DNA from 2 places in the Metabacillus sediminilitoris genome. Region 2 is predicted to be linked to the other one. Evidence: predicted binding sites of a transcription regulator. Region 2 holds the regulator's gene; the other holds the start of a gene.
What was found. Region 2 encodes CtsR, which represses protease genes until heat stress. Its sites were predicted from a motif close to ATGGTCAATAAAGGTCAAACA; they were not measured.
Positions count from the first base shown of each region.

Region 1: a site for CtsR is predicted at 2,232-2,252, ahead of clpP (ATP-dependent Clp endopeptidase proteolytic subunit ClpP). Genes of this name have one in related genera too.

Region 1 is NZ_CP046266.1:4,952,917-4,956,341, reverse strand. Features, by position in the region: gene whiA (DNA-binding protein WhiA) at 1-542, shown strand, start outside; gene GMB29_RS23960 (HPr family phosphocarrier protein) at 570-827, shown strand; gene clpP (ATP-dependent Clp endopeptidase proteolytic subunit ClpP) at 1,510-2,109, opposite strand; tRNA gene GMB29_RS23950 (tRNA-Arg) at 2,447-2,522, shown strand; gene GMB29_RS23945 (hypothetical protein) at 2,848-3,204, shown strand; gene GMB29_RS23940 (NanQ anomerase/TabA/YiaL family protein) at 3,365-3,425, shown strand, end outside.
Region 2 is NZ_CP046266.1:107,995-111,419, forward strand. Features, by position in the region: rRNA gene rrf (5S ribosomal RNA) at 1-9, shown strand, start outside; gene GMB29_RS00560 (MgtC/SapB family protein) at 343-1,038, shown strand; gene GMB29_RS00565 (CtsR family transcriptional regulator) at 1,164-1,625, shown strand; gene GMB29_RS00570 (protein-arginine kinase activator protein McsA) at 1,641-2,192, shown strand; gene GMB29_RS00575 (protein-arginine kinase McsB) at 2,195-3,292, shown strand; gene clpC (ATP-dependent protease ATP-binding subunit ClpC) at 3,289-3,425, shown strand, end outside.

The DNA.
Region 1 (3,425 bases), 760 kb from region 2:
CTGTTAATAACCCTGAAACATCCTCATACCATCTTGAAATTTTCTCGCTTTATAAAGAACATAATGATTCTTTATGCGAGTTAATGAATACATTTGATTTAAATAGTAAAACATTAGAACGAAAAAAAGGCTTTATTACGTATCTCAAAGAAGCAGAAAAAATAACAGAGTTATTAAATGTCATAGGTGCACATCAAGCATTGCTACGATTTGAGGATGTAAGAATTGTCCGTGACATGAGGAACTCTGTCAATCGCTTAGTGAACTGCGAAACAGCTAATCTTAATAAAACAATTGGCGCAGCATTAAGGCAGGTTGAAAATATTCGCTTCATCGATGATAGAATCGGCTTAGAAGCATTACCTGAAAAGCTTCGGGAAATTGCAAAGCTGCGAGTCGAATATCAAGATGTCACATTAAAAGAACTTGGTGAAATGGTATCAAGCGGAACAATTAGCAAATCTGGTATTAACCATCGCTTGCGCAAATTAGACCAAATTGCTGACCAACTAAGATCAGGCCAACCGCTATCATTAAAATAAATATAAAGAAGAGAAGAGGAGATAAATATGATTGAAAAGAAAGTTGAAGTTTACCTGAAAACGGGATTACAAGCTCGCCCAGCCGCATTATTTGTGCAAGAAGCAAACCGTTTTTCATCAGATGTTTTCCTAGAGAAAGATGGTAAAAAAGTTAATGCAAAAAGTATTATGGGTCTTATGAGCTTAGCGGTCAGCTCTGGATCTGAAATTACTCTTATTGCTGAAGGCAATGACGAACAAGAAGCAGTTGAAACGTTAGCAGCTTATGTGCAACAAGAAGGATAAATAGATAAGCACACCGCTTTTACATTAAGCGGTGTGCTTTTTTAACAGATATTATTGTACAGATAAAGGATAATAAAAAAGATCAAGGACAAAAAGGTAGCTAACACGAAAATAAGAGTTTCATCAAAGTTATGAAGGATCTATTGAATGGAAATAAAGTGGGGAAAGTCCTTCATCGAGTTTATGAAGGACTTTTTGAAAGAAAATAAAGTGGAAAAGGTCCTTCATCGAGTTTATGAAGGACCTTTTGAAAGAAAATAAAGTGGAAAAGGTCCTTCATCGAGTTTATGAAGGACTTTTTGAAAGAAAATAAAGCGGAAAAGGTCCTTCATCGAGTTTATGAAGAACTTTTTGAAAGAAAATAAAGCGAAAAAGGTCTCTCATCGAGTTTATGAAGGACCTTTTGAAAGAAAATAAAGCGGAAAAGGTCTCTCATCGAGTTTATGAAGGACCTTTTAAAAGAAAATAAAGCGGAAAAGGTCCTTCATCGAGTTTATGAAGGACTTTTTGAAAGAAATTAAAGCGGTCAAGGCCCCTCATCAAGATTATATAACGCTAATTTTATTTGAAAAAAAAAGCGTGAATTCTAGTATGAATTCACGCTTTAAATCATGATGTGCTTTTCATATTAGCACCAAGTATGACAACCCGATACCTAAAAAAAGCTAGATTCTTTCCAAAATTACTTTTTGCTATCAAGTACATTGCGATCTAACACTTTATCAACTAAGCCATACTCTAATGCACGGCTTGCTGTCATAAAGTTATCACGCTCTGTATCACGCTCGATCACATCTAGAGGCTGGCCAGTACGCTCAGATAAAATTTGGTTTAATTTGTCACGTAAGAAAAGAATACGCTTAGCAGCGATTTCGATTTCAGTCGCTTGACCTTGTGCTCCGCCAAGTGGTTGGTGAATCATGACTTCACTGTTAGGAAGGGCATAGCGTTTCCCTTTTTCACCAGCAGCAAGTAGGAATGCACCCATAGAAGCAGCCATACCGATACAAATAGTTGAAACTTGTGGTTTAATAAATTGCATTGTATCGTAAATCGCCATACCAGCTGTAATCGATCCACCAGGGCTGTTAATATAGATTGAAATATCTTTTTCTGGATCTTCCGCTTCTAAGAATAATAGCTGTGATACGATTGAGTTTGCCACATTATCATCAATACCACTACCAAGCATAATAATACGGTCTTTTAAAAGACGGGAGTAAATGTCGTAAGCACGCTCACCACGGTTTGTTTGTTCAATAACTGTAGGGATTAAATTCATTTTCTATTCCTCCTTCGTAATAAGAAAGATTGTACTAAGGATATATAGTGATTTTTATGTAATCCTTAAGTACAGTGTTAAGCATAAATAAGTAATTCTTTATGTAGTTCCATCATACAACTAAGGTCAATAAAGGTCAAACGAAAAGACTGAAGAACCTTCACGAACTTTGTCTATACCATTCTATGTTCCGTTTACGCATAACATGTATTCATGTTTCCCAAATTTTCCATGTTTCAAACGGCCATGCTTACGAAGCAAAAAATAAGTTGGTTTAAAAAGACAGTTGAAATTACCGGAAAGTTCCCGTATAATTTTCGTTACTGGTGTTATATTTGCGCTCGTAGCTCAGTTGGATAGAGCGGTGGTTTCCGGTACCACGTCTGCCGGGGGTTCGAATCCCTCCGAGCGCGTCATAGAAGTCAAAAATAGCAAGGGTCTGAGTTGATCTCAGATCCTTGCTATTTTTTTGTGAAAAAGAGGTTTGCAAACATTTTGCAAACCTTAAGTTCGATAAGTGCATGTTTTTTTATGGATAAGAAAATTTATTATAAGAAATAAAAACTAATACAACATTTAGTATAATATTTCCATACACTATTTAATTGACAAAAATAATAAAAGAGGATTTGATACTAATAAATTTAATGTTTTTGGAGGATCATACGGAGTTTTTACAAGAATGCTTGGAGCTGTGCCATATAGGCAAGACCAAATGACTTACATGAAATTTCAAATTTGCTTCAAGATATAATGTATAACGAACAAAATAAGCATTTGGATTCTATGTTTATATTAGGTGGCATTGATAAAAACAATGAACTAATATTATTTCAAAGAGGTAGAGACGAAAACAAAATGACAGTGAAAACTCCTGAAAATATTCCACAAGTTACCTACTTACCAAATGAGGAAGCAATGGTATTAGATTTTGATTCAATAATTGGACCTAGAATGTATAAATTGATTCACGGAAAAGGTAAAATAACACCAAATAAAGTACTAAAATTGCACTTGCTACTGAATAGTGAAGTCGAGAAAGTTGATTCAACTGTAGGCAAGAAAACAAGAGAATTAATAATAAAAAGGGAATAATTATTTAATAAGATTCATCAATTAAATGGCTCTTTTTTAACTTGATTAATAAACAATCGTAGAAAAATGCCACATAAATTAACCTCATAAAATGGTAAACAAATTTGTTATACCTTATAATTAATAATTGATTTTATTTTGAATTTAATGGGGGATAACTTTGATAATCGATAAACTTTCAAATGCTGAATTATATTATGGCCTTCATCCTCGTATAAAAA
Region 2 (3,425 bases):
TTGCCAAGTAAGAAGAGAGAAGATCAGTAGAGATACTGGTCTTTTTTGTTGTTTTTTAACAAAAATTGTAGGAAAATCACGTAAAGATATCGATATAGTCGAGAAATGTGTGTCGAAAATTTTATCTTCAGTACTTATACTCAAACAACCCTCTTCATTAACCTATCCTACTAAACTCATGATCCTTATTAACAAGGCCTTTAATCCATTCATAAAAATATATTTAGTTATAGGATAAAAATAAAAATATTTATTTTTATTAATAAATGTGTTTAAAAATAATGATTTGAGTATATATATATTAGATCATTTATTTAGGCAAAAGAGGAGACAAGATTGAATATGTTTGAGTTTTTAAATCAAGATACATATATCATGTTTACTCGTATATTAATCGCAACAGTTTTATGCGGTTTAATAGGGCTAGAAAGAGAGTTTAATAATCATCCTGCTGGTTTTCGGACACATTTACTAGTAGGATTAGGTTCATGTTTAATGATGATATTATCTCTATATGGATTTGAAAATTATATAGAACGTCATACTTCCCAAGTTCAGTTTGATCCAGCTAGGATTCCATCGTATGTCATCAGCGGTATCGGTTTTTTAGGCGGGGGTACGATTCTTGTGAAAGGTGCAACGATAAGAGGGTTAACGACAGCTGCATCCATTTGGATTGTTGCTGGGTTAGGCTTAGTTATTGGAGCAGGTATGTATGTTATTGCATTTTTTACTACTGTAATTGTATTAATGTGTTTGGTATTTTTAAATCGACTTGAAAAATATATGAATGTTAAAAGAACAAGAAAGAAAATGAAAATAGTGGTCCATTCACAAAAGACAACCATTGATCAAGTAATAGCGAAACTAGCACCCTATGGCGTAACAGTACATAAAATAACTTTGACATCCTGCAGTAAGGATAAAAATAATCATGCAATGTTTCAGTATCAGTTAGACTTTGACATTTCTTCTCTATTTCATGCCGATTTAGGGGAAATTTTAGTAGAAATTGATGAAGTGGAAAAAATATTTTAAGTACGTTTTACCTGAACTTATTTTGGCAATATTTAAAATGAGACAGAAGAGTTGAAAAATTTTTCTGTTCCATTTATAGTATGACTATAGTCAAATATAGTCAAAGTCAGTGAGGGGGAGGTTGAGTGAGAAATATTTCAGACATTATTGAACAGTATCTTAAACATGTACTGGACAATAGTGGCAAAGAAATCGTTGAAATTAAACGGAGTGAAATTGCCGATAAATTTCAGTGTGTGCCTTCACAGATAAACTATGTAATAAATACCAGATTTACAATTGAGAGAGGGTATGTTGTAGAAAGTAAGCGCGGCGGGGGCGGTTATATACGTATTATAAAAGTGCAATCGAATAATCAAGCCCATCTACTAGACCAAATCTTACACTTAATTCAAAATCGACTTTCACAAGCTTCTGCGGAAGACATTATAGGTCGGCTAATAAGAGAAAAAGTGATTTCTGCTCGTGAAGCAAAATTAATGTTAAGCGTGATTGATCGCTCAGTCCTATATATAGATCTCCCACATAGGGATGAGTTAAGAGCAAGGATGTTTAAGGCCATGATAACAACATTGAAATACAAGTGAAAGAAGGGGAGACGGATGATATGCCAAGAGTGTAAGGAAAGACCGGCAACGTTTCACTTTACGAAGGTAGTCAATGGTGAAAAAACAGAAGTTCATATTTGTGAGCATTGTGCACAAGAAAACAGTGAACTTTTTATGTTTAATGCTAACACGGGCTTTTCTTTAAATAATTTACTTACTGGTTTACTTAATATTGAAGCTGATCTTCATAAGAAGAAAGAACAAAAAGTCTTTAATACTGGTGATGAACTTCAATGTGACAGATGTAAAATGACATTTTCTCAATTTAAACAAACTGGACGTTTTGGCTGTTCAAATTGCTATCATACATTTAATATTTATATCAATCCAATCCTTAAGCGTGTGCATGGAGGAAATACAGTTCATACAGGGAAGATTCCTGAACGTATTGGAGGAGATATCCATATACGCAAGCAAATAGAAGGGTTGAAAAATAAAATTCATGAGTTTATTATCCAAGAAGAGTTTGAGCAAGCTGCAATGGTAAGAGACGAAATTAGATCTCTTGAAAAGAAATTGAGTAGCTCACAAGAGGAGGGATCTTAATAGTGTCACTCCAAAATTTTATGAATCATGCAATGAGTTCGTGGATGAACAAGGAAGGACCTGATTCAGATATTGTATTAAGCAGTCGGATTCGTTTAGCACGTAATATCGAAAAGTTTAATTTTCCGACGCTCTCCACGTATGAAGAATCACAAGAAGTTCTACATTTTTTTGAAACAACATTAAAAAACAAAACATTCCCCAAAATTGGCAGGTTAGAGTTACTAAAAATGAATGAATTACAGCCAATTCAAAAAAGGGTGTTAGTCGAAAAGCATTTAATCAGTCCGAACTTATCTGAGAATGCTATTTTTGGAGGATGCTTACTTTCTGAAAACGAAGAAGTAAGTATTATGATAAATGAAGAAGATCACATCCGAATTCAGTGTCTATTTCCTGGGTTACAACTGGGAGAGGCATTAGAAATGGCAAATAAGTTTGATAATTGGATTGAAGAAGAAGTAGATTACGCGTTTGATGAACAATGTGGTTATTTAACAAGTTGTCCAACAAATGTAGGTACAGGATTAAGGGCATCTGTTATGATGCACTTACCAGCAATGGTTCTAACACAGAAAATAAATCGAATTATTCCCGCTATTAACCATTTGGGGCTAGTGGTAAGAGGTATTTATGGTGAGGGCAGCGAGGCAGTTGGCAATATTTTTCAGATTTCGAACCAAATAACACTAGGGAAATCCGAAAAAGACATCGTTGAAGACCTTATCAGTGTAGTTCAACAATTAATAACCCAAGAAAGAACAACTCGTGAAGCTCTTTACAACAGCTCCCAAAATCAGTTAGAAGATAGAGTGTTCAGATCTTTAGGTACGTTAACGTATAGTCGTATTATTGAATCTAGTGAAACAGCAAAGTGTTTATCAGATGTTCGATTGGGTATTGATTTAGGAATTATAAAAGATCTATCTCGCACTATTCTAAATGAACTTATGATTTTAACTCAACCTGGATTTTTACAACAATATTTTGGTGGACCATTACGTCCAAATGAGAGAGATATTCGCCGTGCAGCTTTAATTAGAGAACGGTTGAATTTAGAAATGGAACGTAAAAAACGGATGGAGGATGATGAATCATGATGTTTGGAAGATTTACAGAGCGCGCTCAAAAGGTACTTGCATTAGCACAAGAGGAAGCAGTTCGTTTAGGTCATAATAATATTGGAACAGAGCACATTCTTTTAGGGCTTGTTAGTGAAGGTGAAGGAATAGC